DNA from 2 places in the Saccharopolyspora sp. NPDC050642 genome. Region 1 is predicted to be linked to the other one. Evidence: riboswitches for the same ligand, from Rfam matches in the RefSeq annotation. Region 1 holds a riboswitch; the other holds the start of a gene.
The links. Region 1 has a riboswitch for cobalamin ahead of AB0H93_RS24250 (putative cobaltochelatase). Riboswitches for the same ligand answer to the same signal wherever they lie in the genome.
Positions count from the first base shown of each region.

Region 1 (7,753 bases):
GGCTGGTGGTGATCGTCGCCGGGGCGCTGCTGATGCTGCTGGTGCGCGATCCGAACGGGGACCGGCCGACCTCGGCGGTCGACGAGAAGCCGCTGCGCAGCCTGCTGGCCGGGCTGACGATCCTGTGGGAGCGGCCGCGGATGACCGCGGGCATGTTGGTGCGGATGATCAACAGCATCCCGCAGTACGGATTCATCGTCTTCATGCCGATCTTCTACACGCGCGAGCTCGGCTTCACGCTGTCGCAGTGGCTGACGGTCTCCTCGGTGATGTTCGTCAGCAACATCTTCTTCAACCTGGTCAGCGGAATCCTCGGTGACCGCTTCGGGTTCGCCGTGGTGGTGCGGTGGATGGGCGGGATCGGCTGCGCCGTGACCACGCTGCTGTTCCACTACCTGCCGCTGGCCACGCACAGCTTCTCGATCGCGCTGATCACCTCCGTGCTCTACGGCGCGACGCTGGCCGGGTTCGTGCCGATGTCCGCGCTGATGCCGACCATGGCGCCGGACCGCCGGGGCGCGGCGATGGCGGCGCTGAACCTGGGGGCCGGGCTGGCCACCGCGGTCGGCCCGGCGATCGTCGGGATCGCCCTGCCGCTGTTCGGCGTCGGCGGCGTGATGTGGGTGTTCGCGCTGCTCTACGTGCTCGCCGCGGGGCTGACGCTGGTGCTGAAGGTGCCGAGCCCGGAAGCCGCCCCGGTGCGGGCCTGAAAACGGGCGTTCGCGCGGGCAGGTGGCCGTGAGTGGTTTGTGTCGCAATAGCAGCACAAACCACTCACGGCACCTCGCCCGGCCGTTCGCCCGAGTTGAAAACCCATGCAGGACAACGAGGAGCTACGAATGAACCTGATCGGAATCCACGCGGGCGTCTGGGTCGGCGGCTGGAGCCCCGAGGAGACGCGGCTGGCGCTGAGCAAGGCCAAGGAGACCGGCTACGACCTGATCGAGCTCACCGCGACCGACTTCTCCACCATCGACACCGAGCTGGTGCGCCGGTTGCTCGACGAGCACGGACTGGCGTCCTCGGCGTCGCTCGGGCTGACCTTCGACGCCGACGTCAACAACGACGACCCGGCGGTCGTGCAGCGCGGCCGGGACCGGCTGGGCGGCGCGCTCGAACTGGTGCACAGCATCGGGTCGAAGTACCTGATCGGCGCCCTGTACTCGACGCTCGGCAAGTACCCGGCGGCCGCGACGCCGCAGGCGCGGGCCAACGCCGTCGCCGCCATCCGCGACCTGGCCGCGCAGGCCGCGGAGCTCGGCATCACGCTCGGCCTGGAGATCCTCAACCGCTACGAGACGAACCTGCTCAACACCACCCGGCAGGCCCTGGCGTTCCTGGACGACGTCGGCGCCGACAACGTCACCATCCACCTCGACACGTACCACATGAACATCGAAGAACCCGACTTCGTGCGGCCCGTGCAGGAGGCCGGGGACCGGCTCGGGTACGTGCACATCGGGGAGAGCCACCGCGGCTACCTGGGATCCGGCACGATCGACTTCCCGGCGTTCTTCCGCGCGCTGGTGGACATCGGCTACACCGGGCCGATCACCTTCGAGAGCTTCTCCTCGGCCGTGGTGGACCCCGCGCTGTCGGACACCCTCGCGGTGTGGCGGAACCTGTGGGACGACAACGAGGACCTGGCCCGCCACGCGCACCGCTACATCACCGACGGGCTGCACGCCGCCCGCCGGTGACAGTTGACGGCGATTTCTGCGGTCTGGGTGCGGGCGGGGTGGCGCTTTCGCGCGAGAACGCCACCCCGCGGGCCCCGGCCGCAGTGGTGCTGGTCTCGTCGCCGCCGCGGCCGGTTGGTCCGCCGGGCCGGTTCTGCGACGATGCACCTTGATCCGAATGCAAGGGGTGCGCCAGGAAGCCGGTGGGAATCCGGCACGGTCGGCGCCACTGTGACCGGGGAGCGGCCCTCCCTCGCGAGCCACCGGGGAGACCTGGGAAGGCCGGAGGGGCGCGGTGATCCGGGAGTCAGGACACTGCCGCCCCTTGTTCCCGCCACCGGGGCGTCCGAACCCCGAGGAAGGAACACCGGCATGACCGCTGCCCCGCGCTTCCCCTTCTCCGCCGTCGTCGGCCACGACGACCTCCGGCTGGCGCTGCTGCTCAACGCCGTGCACCCGGCCATCGGCGGCGTGCTCGTCCGAGGGGAGAAGGGCACGGCGAAGTCGACCGTGGTGCGTGCGCTGGCGTCGCTGTTGCCGCCGCTCGACGTGATCACGGGCTGCCGCTTCGGCTGCGCCCCGCAGGCCGCCGACCCGCAGTGCCCGGACGGCCCGCACGGCTCCGAAGCCGCGCAACGACCCGCCCAGCTCGTCGAACTCCCCGTCGGCGCCACCGAAGACCGGTTGATCGGCTCGCTCGACCTGGAACGCGCCCTGACCGAAGGGGTCCGCGCCTTCCAGCCCGGCCTGCTCGCCGCCGCGCACCGGGGCGTGCTCTACGTCGACGAGGTGAACCTGCTGCACGACCACCTCGTGGACCTCCTGCTGGACGCCGCGGCGATGGGCCGCGCGCACGTCGAGCGGGAAGGCGTTTCGGTCTCGCACGCGGCGTCGTTCCTGCTGGTGGGCACCATGAACCCGGAGGAGGGCGAGCTGCGCCCGCAGCTGCTCGACCGGTTCGGCCTCACCGTGCACGTCGCCGCGTCGCGGGACGTGGCGACCCGGACCGAGGTGGTGCGCCGCCGCCTGGCGTTCGAGGCCGACCCGGCCGGGTTCGCCGAGAGGTGGGCCGACGCCGACGCCGAACTGGCCGAGCGGATCGCCGCCGCCCGCTCGCGGGTGGACTCGGTCGCCCTCCCCGACGCCGAGCTCCGCCGGATCTCCGCGCTGTGCGCGTCCTTCGACGTCGACGGCATGCGAGCCGACCTCGTGCTGGCGCGCACCGCCACCGCGCACGCGGCCTGGCGCGGCGCCGAGGCGGTCGCCGAGGAGGACGTCGAGGCGGCGGCCCGGCTCGCGCTGCCGCACCGGCGCCGCCGCGACCCGTTCGACGAGCCCGGCATCGACGAGGACCAGCTCCAACAGGCCCTGTCCGAGGCGGCGGAGCACGCCGACGACGGCGACGACGAACCGCCGGAAGGCCCGGACGGCGGCGGTCAGCCGCCGGAAGGGCCCGAAGGACCCACCGGTCCGGACGGCGGAGCCGACGGCTCGGAGGAGCGCAGCGACGACCGGGCGCCCGCGGAGCGGCCGCCGGCGGCGCCGGCGCCGGCTTTTCAGGCGCGGCTGCTGGAGGTGCCGGGGCTCGGCGACGGCGCGCCGGGGCGGCGGTCGCGGTCCCGGGCGCGGAGCGGCCGGACGACGCGGGCATCCACTGTGGAGGGTCACGGCATCCACCTGGCGGCCACGCTGGCCGCCGCGGCGCCGCACCAGGTCGCGCGCGGGCGCAGCGGCCCCGGGCTGGTGCTGCGCGGCGACGACCTGCGGCGCGCCATCCGGGAGGGGCGCGAGGGGAACCTGGTGCTGTTCGCAGTGGACGCGTCGGGATCGATGGCCGCGCGGGAGCGGATGTCGGCGGTCAGCGGCGCCGTCCTGTCGCTGCTGCGGGACGCCTACCAGCGGCGCGACAAGGTCGGCGTGGTCACCTTCCGCGGCGACTCAGCGGAACTCGCGCTGCCGCCGACGTCCTCTGTGGACATCGCGGCCGCACGGATGCGGCGGCTGCGCACCGGTGGCCGCACGCCGCTGGCCGACGGGCTGCTGCGCGTGCACCGGGTGGTGCAGACCGAGCGGATGCGGGACCCGCAGCGGCGGGCCCTGGTCGTGCTGCTGACCGACGGAAAGGCCACCGTGCCGCTGGATTCCGGGCTCACCGGGCGGATTCGCACACGGCGCGCCGTCGATGACGCGCTGCGCTCGGCGGGCCTGCTCGCCGAGGCGGGCGTCGCGTCCGTCGTGGTGGACTGCGAGAACGGTCCGGTCCGGCTCGGCCTGGCCGGCCGGCTCGGGGCCGCGCTGGGCGGTCCCTGCCTGCGGCTGGAGGAGCTGTCCGCGGACAACGTCGCCGGCGTCGTCCGCGCGGTCCGGGACGAGCGCCCCCGCGCCGCTTGATCTCGTTTTGATTACGAGATCCGACGTTCCGTCTTCTGGCCCACCCGACCGATTGGTACGGTGACGCAGTCCACCTGACCCCCAGGGGTGGACCCGCAAGATGCCCCCGCGCTCCCGGTAACCCCCAGGCCGGTCGAGTGCGGGGGCTCTTTTAATCGCCCCTAACGCCGACCGAGGGCGCGACGACGCGGGTTTGGTAGCGGTGGCGGCAGGCCGCCGCCACGATCAGCAGCGGAACCGCCGTGGCGGCGGCGATCCCGAAGATCAAGCCGTACGAGCCGCGCTCCGCGAAATACCCGGCCGCCGCCGATGCGGCCGCGCTGCCCAGGAACAACGCCGACGCGAACAACGCCACGGCGGTGCCCCTGGCCTCCGGGGCCACCGAGGTCACCCAGGTCTGCAACGACGAGTGCATGAACGACCAACCGCCGCCGAGCAGCAACGCCGTGACCACCACGGTCGCGATGCTCGCGGTGGCCGTCACGACCAGGTAGCCGACGAACATCGACGTGCCGCCGATCGCGATCAGCTGCCAGACCGCCAAGCGCCGCCCCAACACCTTTACCAGCCGGGAGAACACCCACACGCCGACGCCGTAAGCGGCGGTGGCGAGCCCGGCCACCGCGACGTCCACGCCCTCGTGGACCAGCGCCGACGCCAGGAACGTCATGGTGCCCAGCAACACCGCACCCTCGACGAACACCAACCCGAAGACCAGCAGCGCCCAGCGATTCGTCAGCACCGCCATCAGGTGGCTGCGCACGCCCTGGGCCTGAGCGCGCTCCGGCTCCGGCAGCTTGCGGAGCAGGACGACGCACACCGCGGCGCAGACAGCGGGTAGCGCGAAAACCGCGCGCCAGTCCAGAAAACCGGCCAGCAGTCCACCGACTGCGGTCGCCAGCGCCGTGCCCATCGCCGAGGCCGCCATCAGATCCGAAAGCGCGCCCTGCCGGTGTTCCTGCGGCACGGTGTCGCCGACGTAGGTCAGCGACGCGGGGACGACGGCCCCCATGCACGCGCCGGTGACCACGCGCGCCACGACCAGCGCGGTCAGGTTCGGCGCCAGCGCGGAAACCACCCCGCCCGCCGCGGCGGCGAGCATCGTGCCGCGCATGACCGGCAGCCGGCCGAAGCGGTCCGACAGCAAACCCCACAGCGGCTGGGACAGGCCGTAGGCGAGGAAGTAGCCGCTGGCGACGGCGACCGCCGCGGCCAGCGGCTCTTCCATCGCCAGCGCGATCAGCAGCAGCATCGGGGTGACCGCGAAGCGGTCGAAGTTGGAGATCAGCGCGGCGAAGGACAGCACCAGCGGCGGCCTGGTCGGCATCGGGCGGCTCCTCGCTGACTGGGACGACCGTCCATGTTCGTCGCCTGCACCGTTCCAGAACCCCGTGAGCTCGGCCACCATCGAATCGGTGGCGTTAGGCCATTGGGGGCGATCAAGCGGGTGAGGTATTGCGGATTTGTCTCGTACCGGCGTTCGCGCGCGGGGTGCGGTGCTAGGTTCGGGCGCGCTGCGGGGAAAGACGAACCTTCTGGGGAGAAGCGATGACGGGGTCGATTGGATCGGCGGCGGCCGGGCTCGCCGCCACGAACGACGCCATGCAGGGCATCATCAGCGCGGCCAACAGCGGCGGCTTCCAGGTCACGCCGGAGGCAGGCGACGAGCTGATCAGGGTTTTCCAGGCCTTCCAGGACGGCCCGCTGCTGGAGATACAGAGCGATTTGTTCAACATGATGTACCGGACCCCACTGGGCGATAGCCCGGCAGGTCAGGCTATCGCTGATTTCAACGAACAAGTTGTAGCGGGCGGCGACGGTCGTTCCTATCAAGAACTGATCTTGCAGATGAAAGAACGAGTGCCTCAAGTGATCGAAGCGATCAAGAAGGGCATTCAAGCCTACCAGGAAGTCGACGAGGGCAACGCTGGCAACGTTGGCGTGCGGGATTGAGAACGGGGATTGCTCAGGTGCGTAGGTCGTTGACGAAGTCTGTGATCGCCGGAGCGCTCGCGCTGTTGGCGATGGGTGTCGCGGGCTGTGGATCGTCGGGCACTGGCGGAACCGGCGACGGTTCAGGAGAAACCGGCGAGAGCGCATCGCCGACGAGCAATGCGGCAGCAGCCATCGATCCCTGCGAGATGTTGAAGTCGGCCGATACGGCAAAGCTGGGCGTCAAAGGTCCTGGCACGCCCAAGCGCTACGCGGGTGCTCCTGGCTGTGATTTCAAGCTTGCTGTAGGCGGCATTTCCGTGGTGGTGAACAGCGACAAGTCGGTGGACGAACTGAACCTCACCGGTGGCAAGGTCGATGCCGTCTCTGTCGCAGGTGTGGACGGCAAGCGCGTCCGCGAGCTCGTCGGTCCAGGAGACTGCGGGGTGTTCTTCCCCCTATCTCCAAAGGAATCCATTGCGATTAACGCCACCGCGCGTGACACCGAAGCGGCGTGCCAGGCGACGCAGGAGGCTGCGCCGTTGGTGCTTGCGAATCTTCCGAAGAACTGAAGCATTTGCGTAGAACTTAAAAAGGTAAATCAAGGGGGAAGTCATGACGTCGCCACCGGGTGGTGGGTCGGAATACATCGCCGATCACGAGCACTCCGCGTACGAGCAGGGGAAGCAGGAGTACGCGGGCGCGTCCAACGTGCCGATCATCGGCAATGTGCTGACGGACGTGTTGTCGAAGGCCAAGGCCACGGCGGAAGCGTCGAAGTACGGGCAGGAGCAGGCCGAGGCCCTGTCGGTCGACCAGGAGCTTCGCGAGAAGCCCGGTTCGCTGGGGAACACGCACTACCTGTCGTTCGAGCACAAGGAGATGGACCGGTTCGTCCGGGAGAACTTCGACCCCACTGCGGTGCACGACGTCGGCCGCGTCTACCACGGCCACGGGGCGAAGTTCCTGGAGTTCGCCGAGCAGATCCGGCAGGCCGCGACGAAGACGGAGCACACCTGGCAGGGCGAGGCCGGTGACGCCATGCGGAAGCACGTCACGCAGCTGGCCGACCACATGTCGCACTCCGGCAGCGCCGCTCAGCTCACCGCCAACCAGGTCGGCATGCAGGCCGAAGCCGCGGAGCGGGCGCGGAACTCGATGCCCGAGGTCGTCGAGTTCGACATGAAGCAGGAGCTGAAGAACTACTTCTCCGACCCGAACCCGTTCACGGCCCTCAGCCGGGCCAACGACATCGTGGAGAAGCAGGAGAAGAGCCAGGCCGCGCACCAGGAAGCGGCCCAGGTGATGTCGAAGATGGAGACCGACTTCGGGACGGCCGCGGCGCAGACACCGGCGTTCGTGCCGGCCCCGCGCGGGCCCGAGGAACAGCCCGGCACGTCGGAGCCGTCGAAGAACACGATCGGTTCCATCAACCCGTCGAGCACGCCCGCGTCGACCCAGTCGGCCTGGTCCAGCCCGAACACCTCGACGCCGCAGTACAGCCCGCCCAGCTCGCCGAACGTACCGCCGAGCAGCACGAACGCGGTGTGGCAGCAGAACCCGCCGGCCTCGCCGCCGTCGGACACCCGCTGGAATCCGAACACCGGCCAGTGGGAGCGCCAGAACCCCTACAACGGGCGGTGGGCTCCGCTGCCGCCGAACCAGCAGCGCCCCGGCCCCGGCGGGCCCGGTGGCGGACGCCCGGGCGGCGCCGGCGGCATGGGCGGTGGCCGAGGCGGTGGCATGGGCGG
Region 1 is NZ_JBFAIN010000016.1:107,241-114,993, reverse strand. Features, by position in the region: gene AB0H93_RS24260 (MFS transporter) at 1-710, shown strand, start outside; gene AB0H93_RS24255 (sugar phosphate isomerase/epimerase) at 840-1,700, shown strand; cobalamin riboswitch at 1,873-1,997, shown strand; gene AB0H93_RS24250 (putative cobaltochelatase) at 2,052-4,070, shown strand; gene AB0H93_RS24245 (MFS transporter) at 4,222-5,397, opposite strand; gene AB0H93_RS24240 (hypothetical protein) at 5,619-6,023, shown strand; gene AB0H93_RS24235 (DUF3558 family protein) at 6,053-6,574, shown strand; gene AB0H93_RS24230 (hypothetical protein) at 6,618-7,753, shown strand, end outside.

Region 2 (7,753 bases), on a different contig from region 1:
CCGGGTCGGGCCGACGTGGCGAATCACGTTGGTGATCGATTCCTGCACGATCCGGTACACGGCGCTGCCCACCGCGCTGGGGACCTCCGGCGGCGAACTCACCGCTAGTTCCACTTCGAGCCCGGCCTCCCGCGCCTTGGCGGTGAGCTCATCGATCTGCCCGAGGCCGGGGTGCGGGACGCGGCCGTCGCCGTCGTCGCGGAGGACCCCGAGGATGGTCCGCATCTCCTGCAGCGCCCGGGCGCTGGTCCGCTCGATGGCCTCCAAGGTCTCGCGTGCTCGCTCCGGCCGTTTGTCGAGCACGTGCGCGGTGACTCCGGACTGGACATTGATGATGGCGATGGCGTGCGCGACCGTGTCGTGGACCTCCCGCGCGATCCTGAGCCGTTCCTCGTCGACCCGGGCCCGCGCTTCCTCCTCGCGAGTTCGTTCCGCCAGCTCGGCACGCGCCAGCGCCTCGGCCGCGATGAACCTCCGCGAGCGGACGCTCTCGCCGAGCGCCGCACTCATGACCGACGCACCGATGCGGAAGAACACCCAGCCGATGGCCGCCGGTGGTTCGACGTCGGCGGCAGCGATCAGCCAGCACGCGGCCAGGACCGCGATCCCGGCGCCGGTGATCACCAGCGAGCGGCGTCCGTCGCCGAGGGAGGCGAGCGTGTAGGTGGCGACGAAGAGTCCGAGCCATCCAGGCCCGTCCGGGAAATCGAGGGCGTAGTAGGCCGCGCTGGCGAGTGCGGTCGCGCCGAACACCGCGACGGGCCAACGGCGGCGCACGGCCACGACCACGCCACCGGCGATCAGCAGGACGTATCCCAGGTGCCCGAGGTCGGAGAGGGGGCGCAGCACCGATTCGGGATCGCGGGCGGCGCGGGATGCGGTGCCCTGGACCTGCATCGCGGTGATGAACAACGCCAGCAACAAGTCCTGCGCCCAGGCGGGCAGGCGGAAGAACTCGACGCGGTCCGGCATGTCGCGATCATAGGGTTCCCGGCCGGGAAACCACTCCGCCCGGCTGCGCGGCCGGCTACGTCGAGGAGCGCGGTCCCGAGCGGGCCAGCTACGCCGAACTCCGTATCCGTCGCCGCCTGCCGACGGAGGACGTCCGGACCTCGAGGCGCAACGATCGTTCGCAGCCAATCGACGAAAGCCTCCACCGGCAACGCGTCGTCGACCGACCGCGACCGGTGCACGTGCTGCCGGCGACCGACCGAAGGGATCCCCGATGTCCGTCATCCTCCTACCCGCCACGCACGTCGCCGCCGCCATCGGCGGTTACGACCTCGGCGCGGGGCGGACCGTGCCCACCACGGCCGCCGTGATCGGTCTGGTCAGCGCGGTCCTCGGCGGGCTGGCCCTGGCGCGGTCCGCGAAGCGCACCAGCGCGGGCAACCGGCGAGCCGGGGCCGTCGCAGCCCTGCTGCTGGGGCCGATCAGCGCGATCGTCGGCGGGCTGCACGGGGCCAATTCCGCGGGCGGTCTCGGCACCGGCAATGGGCTGGCCGGGGCGATCGTGGCCGTGCTGCTCGGCGTGCTCGGCACGGTCCTCGGCGGACTGGCCCTGGCCTGCTCCCGCCGACCTGGACGTGGTGCCGCATCGTGACGGCCGCCCGGTTCCTCCCCGCCGCGGGCACCGACCGCGGCGGGATTGTTCCCCTGTGGCACGGGGATTCGCTCCTGTACCTCGCGCCTCTCGGTGATCCGCCGATACCTCGCAATGAGAGGTAGCTTTGTCAGGTGGGCGATGTGGATTCCCGGGCCGTCGCCGACGAGCTGACGACCGTGATCTCGACCCTGCGGCGGGTCGTGCGGCGCAGCCTTCGCGCCGAATTGCCGATGCCGGACCTGCGCGGCGCGCAGGTCGAACTGCTCCAGGTCGTCGAGCAGCAGCCGGGCGTCAGCGTGGCCGGTGCCGCGTTCCGGCTGCGCATGGCGGCGAACTCCGCGAGCACCCTGGTCAACCAGCTCACCCGGGTCGGCCTGCTGCGTCGCGAGACCGATCCGGCCGATCGCCGCGCGGTCCGGCTGCACCTGACCGACGCCGCCACGCACCGGGTCGCCGCCTGGCGGCAGGCGCGGACCCGCCTGGTCGGCGACGCCCTCGCCGAGCTGTCCGCGGCGGATCAGAACGCGGTCGCCGATGCCCTGCACGGGTTGCGCGCATTGGTCCTCGCGTTGGAAGGAGGTGGCGCCGATGACCGAGGTTGCGGTGCGGTGCCGGGGCCTGCGGCAGTCGTTCGGCGAGCAGGTCGCGGTCGACGGGATTGACCTGGACGTCCGGACCGGCGAGGTGTTCGGGCTGCTGGGGCCCAACGGCGCGGGCAAGACCACCACGATCCGGGCGATCACCACGCTGCTGCCCACCGCGGCGGGCGCGGTCGAGATCTTCGGGGTCGACGCGGCACGCCACAAGCTGGCGGCACGCCGGCTGATCGGCTATGTACCGCAACAGCTTTCGGCCGACGGGTCGCTGACCGGGTGGGAGAACGTCACGCTGTTCGCCCGCCTCTTCGACGTCCCGCGTGCGCAGCGGCGCTCCGCGGTGCGCACGGCGCTGGCCGCTGTCGGGCTCACCACCGTCGCCGAACGCTTGGCCGGCACTTACTCCGGCGGCATGGTGCGCCGCCTCGAACTCGCGCAGGCGCTGGTCAGCGGGCCAAAGCTGCTGGTGCTGGACGAGCCGACGATCGGTCTGGACCCCATCGGCCGGGAGGGCGTGTGGGACCGGATCGCCCAGATCCGCGCCGAGACCGGGATGACCGTGCTGGTCACGACACACTACATGGACGAGGCCGACCAGCACTGCGAGCGACTCGCCCTGATGCACCGCGGGCGGATCCGGGCGCGGGGAACCCCCGCCGAGCTCAAGGCGGCCGTGGGACCGGACGCCACGCTGGACGACGTCTTCCGGACGATCACCGATGACACCTTCGAGGAAACGGGAGAAGGGATGCGAGATGTCCGCGCGACTCGACGCACCTCCGGCCGCCTCAGTTGAACCGGTGCGGCGCAGCCCGCCGGGCCTGGTGGCGGCGCGGGTGGCGGCGATGTGCCTGGTGGAGCTGCAGAAGTTGCGGCACGACCGGGCCGAGCTGCTCACCAGGGCCGTGCAGCCCGCGCTGTGGCTGCTGATCTTCGGCCAGGTGTTCACCGCGCTGCGCGCGATCCCCACCGGCAACGTCCCCTACCTCGACTTCCTCGCGCCGGGCATCCTCGCGCAGTCGGCGCTGTTCATCGCGATCTTCTACGGCATCCAGATCATCTGGGAGCGGGATGCGGGAGTGCTGGCGAAGCTGCTGGTCACGCCCACGCCGCGAGTCGCCCTGGTGACCGGCAAGGCGTTCGCCGCCGGGGTGCGCGCGCTGGTGCAGGCGCTCGTGGTGCTGGTGCTGGCGGCGCTGCTCGGCGTCGGCCTCACCGCGAACCCGGTGAACCTGCTCGCGATGGGCGCCGTGGTGGTCCTCGGTTCGGCCTTCTTCTGCTGCCTGTCCATCACGATCGCCGGGCTGGTGCTGTCCCGGGACCGGCTGATGGGCATCGGGCAGGCGATCACCATGCCGCTGTTCTTCGCCTCCAACGCCCTGTACCCGGTCGACCTGATGCCGGGGTGGCTGAAGGCGGTCAACTACGCGAACCCGCTCGGCTACGAGGTCGACGCCCTGCGCGGACTGCTGATCGGCACGCCCGCGCACCTGGCGCTGGACTTCGGCGTCCTGGTCGTCGCCGCCGGCGTCATGATCGGCATCGCGGCCGCCCTGCTCGGGCGCTTGGCGCGCTGAGCGAATGTCCACCGAGGACCGCGCAAGCAGCTGCAGGGGCCGGCATTCGCCCCCGGCACCGAGGTGATCTTGCCTGGCGCGTCTTGACACCCGGCCCGTCGGGTGCAAGCGTCAGCGTCGATGTTCATGCGACGGCGAGCAGGAAGCCGGTGTGAATCCGGCACGGTCCCGCCACTGTGAATGGGGAGCTACCGCCACCGATGCCACTGCCGCACCTAGCGGTGGGAAGGCGCGCGGGTAGCGATGATCCACGAGTCAGGAGACTGACGCCGTCGTACCGATTCGTACGGGGTCGCGGAGCCCCGGAGGAGGTACTGAAGGTGCAGCACCGCACCGCGCGCGTCGTCGCCACCCGCCCCTGCCACCGCACCCGGCCCGACCGGGCCCGATCCCGCAAGGCATTCCGGACCAGCAGGTAGGAAGCACGAACTACGCCCCGTTCGTCCGCTGACACCTGCGTGGAGACACCTTGCTTCCCCCTGGCAACTCCGCGTGCCCCGCAACGCATGCGGCGCTGCGTTCGCAGATCGAACGCGTGCGCGCTGCGGACCCGGCCCACCCCGACGAGGCACGCGTGGACAACGCGACCGCCTCCGTCGCATTCATGACCGTCCAAAGTGCACACCACGCCGGAAGGTCCGCCGGCTACCGCAATTCCGTGCTCAGCGTGCGGGTCGGCAGCGCGGTCGGCTCGTGCGCCGTGGAGCCCGGCGAGCTCGACTCCCTGGCGATGCACGACCTGGTGGGCAGCGCCGTCGCCGACCTGCTGGCGCATCCCGAACCCGCCGTCCGGGTCGCCGTGCTCGACGCCTACCTGGCGTCGCTGACTCCGCACGACGAACACCCGCGATCCCGCACGGTGCACGTCCCGCCGGGCACGTCGCTGTCGAAGTCGATGACCCGCGCACGCGCCGTGGCCGGGCTCGTTCCGCCGGCCGGCGGGCGCGTCGCGGTGATCGGCGTCGTGAACTCCCTGCTCGCCGCCCTTCGCGAGCGCGGTCTTCGCCCGGTTCCCTGCGATCTGAAGGGCGGGCGCACCGAGTGGGGCGAGCCGATCGTCCGGGACCACCGGGAGGCGATCGCCGGATCGCAGGCCGTGCTGGCCTCCGGAATGGTGCTCGGCAACGGCACGTTCGACGAGATCGCGGGGCTGTGCCGCGAACGCGGGCTGCCGCTGGTGATGTTCGCGCAGACCGGGAGCGCGGTGCTCCGCGAGATGGTCGGCACCGAGGTGCACGCGCTGTCCGCGGAGCCGTACCCGTTCTTCTGGCTGACCGGCGGCCACACCGAGATCCACCTGCACACCGCCGACCCGGGCGAGCTGCCGTGACCGCCACCTGGACGTCCTGGACCGACGGCGGCCCGACGTGCCGTTCCGCGCTGGAACTCATCGGCAACACCCCGGTGCTGCGCATCGGGACGCCGCTCGCCCATCCCCACCCCGGTTTCTGGGCGAAGCTCGAAGGATTCGCCCCGGGCGGCATGAAGGCCCGGGCCGCCCTGTCCCTGATCCAGAGCGCCCGGCGGCGCGGCGAGCTGCGGCCCGGCGCCGCGATCGTCGAGTCGAGCAGCGGAACGCTCGCGATCGGCCTGGCCTGCGTCGGTTCCGGATGCCCGGTGTGCGAGGAGGGGGTGCGATGACCCGGGACGGATTCCGGCGGCTGTCGCCCGCCGCGCGGCTGCTGGTGGTCAACCAGTTCGGCATCAACGTCGGCTTCTACATGCTGCTGCCGTTCCTCGCCGCCCACATGGCCGGCCTCGGGTACGGCGCGGCGGTGATCGGGCTGGTCCTCGGCATCCGAAACCTCAGCCAGCAGGGCATGTTCCTGGCCGGCGGGACCGCCTCGGACCGGCTCGGGTGCCGGCCGATGATCATCGCCGGGTCCGCGTTGCGGGTGGCCTCCTTCGGGCTCTTCGGCGTGTTCACGTCGTTGCCCGGGCTGGTCGCCGCCGCCGTGCTCACCGGCCTGGCCGGCGCCCTGTTCAACCCCGCCGTGCGCACCTACCTCATGCACGAGGCCAGCGATCGGCGCGCGGAGGCCTTCGCGGTGTTCAACGTCTTCGCGCACGCCGGAACTCTCGTCGGGCCGTTGCTGGGCGCCGCGTTGCTCGCCGTCGACTTCCGGCTGATCGCGCTGGTGGCGTGCATCGCCTTCGCGGTGCTGACGGTCACCCAGATCATCGTGCTGCCGCGACAGGAACGCAGCCCGCAGCAGCGCAGCGTTCTCGGGAGCTGGCGCGAGGTCTTCGCCAACCGGCGCTTCCTGCTGTTCACCCTGGCGCTGTCGGCGTACTTCGGGCTCTACAACCAGCTCTACCTGATGCTGCCGCTGGAGGCGCAGCGGGTTTCCGGGCTCACCGAGGCCGTGGCCGCCGTGTTCGTCGTGTCGACCGTGGTCGGCATCGCGTTGCAGGTCCGGATCACGCAGTGGTGCCGGAGGCGGTGGAGCGCGGGACGGGCGGTGTCGATCGGGCTGGCGTGCATGGGCGCGTCCTTCCTGCCAGTGCTGCTGAGCAGCCCGCTGCTCGACGCGCCCGCGGCGGGCGAGCCGGACTGGGGCGCGATCGCGCTCGCGTGCGTTCCGGTGCTGCTGACGACCGTCGTGTTCACGATCGGCATGGCGATCACCAATCCGTTCGCGATGGAACTGCTGCCGATCGTCGGCAGCGAGCGGCTGGCGGGCACCTACTACGGCTTCTACTACCTGGTGTCGAGCCTCGTCGCGGCGGCGGTGAGCTGGGTCGTCGGCGCGCTGGTGGACATCTCCGGCGAGGCGCCGATCCGGTGGTTGCCGTGGCTGGCCCTGCTCGGGGTGGGGCTGCTCGGCGGGGCCGGTGCCGCGCTGCTGGAACGACGAGGACTGCTCAGCCGGGCGGACGATGCGGCGCGGAGTTGAGGGAGATTTCAGCATGGTCTTGCGGTGTCAGCCTTCTAGGAACTGCGAATGTCCACTGAGGAAGGAGGCGCGAAGGTGACCGGCGTCAGTCGACGGAAGCTGTTCAAGGGGGCGTTGGGGGCGCTCGCGGTCGCGTCGCTGACCGCTTGCGGTGGCGCGGGCGGCTCGAACGGACGGCTGCGGGTGGCGTTCCCGACGTCGGGCGCGAAGGAATCGCTCGACCCGCACACCAGCTCGCTGTTCGTCGACCAGGCGAGGGCGAAAGCACTGTTCGACACGCTGGTCGGCTACGCCGACGACATGAGCGTCGTGCCGCGCCTGGCCGAATCGTGGGAACCGGACGCGACCGGGACGCGGTGGCTGATCCGGTTGCGCAGCGCCCGGTTCCACGACAACAGGCCGGTCACCGCCGACGACGTCCTCTACAGCTACCGCCGCGTCGCCGACCCCGCCACCGCATCGCCGGCGCGGTGGCAGTTCGCCACCGTCGACTTCAGCGCCAGCCGCGCGCGCTCGGCCGGCGAGCTGGAACTCGTGCTGCGGGCCCCGAACTTCGAGTTCCCCTCGGCGTGGGGCGCGCCCGCGACCGAGATCGTGCCCGCCGGGACCACGGACTTCGCCGCGCCGGTCGGCTCCGGCCCGTTCCGGTTCGCCTCGTTCCAGCCCGGCCGGCCCGCGGTGTTCGCCCGGTTCGACGGCTACTGGGAAGGCGCCCCGAAGCCCACCGAGCTGGAGTTCGTTCCCATCAACGACGAAAGCGCCCGCGTCGCCGCGCTGATGTCGGGCCAGGTGCACTACGCACACGACATCAGCGCGAACTCCGCGAGCCTGCTGCAGAACGACGGCCGCGCGGAGGTGCTCGCCGCGCCCGGCGGCACCATGCAGGCCGTCGCGCTCAAGGTCGATCGCGCGCCGTTCAACGATCTCCGACTGGTGCGGGCGGTCGCGTCCGGTGTGGACCGCCGCGCGCTGCTCGACGTCGCGCTCAGCGGGCGCGGCCAGATCGGCAACGACCTGTTCGGCAAGGGCCTGAAGTACTACCCGCAGGACCTGCCGCAGCGCGAACGGGATCTCGGG
Region 2 is NZ_JBFAIN010000001.1:453,185-460,937, forward strand. Features, by position in the region: gene AB0H93_RS02105 (sensor histidine kinase) at 1-972, opposite strand, end outside; gene AB0H93_RS02110 (DUF6223 family protein) at 1,226-1,603, shown strand; gene AB0H93_RS02115 (MarR family transcriptional regulator) at 1,738-2,268, shown strand; gene AB0H93_RS02120 (ATP-binding cassette domain-containing protein) at 2,195-2,998, shown strand; gene AB0H93_RS02125 (ABC transporter permease) at 2,958-3,779, shown strand; cobalamin riboswitch at 3,877-4,066, shown strand; gene AB0H93_RS02130 (hypothetical protein) at 4,315-5,109, shown strand; partial or broken gene AB0H93_RS02135 (pyridoxal-phosphate dependent enzyme) at 5,160-5,399, shown strand; gene AB0H93_RS02140 (MFS transporter) at 5,417-6,676, shown strand; gene AB0H93_RS02145 (ABC transporter substrate-binding protein) at 6,725-7,753, shown strand, end outside.
Region 2: it holds a riboswitch for cobalamin, as region 1 does, so the genes downstream of both, AB0H93_RS02130 (hypothetical protein) here and AB0H93_RS24250 (putative cobaltochelatase) in region 1, are expected to answer to the same signal.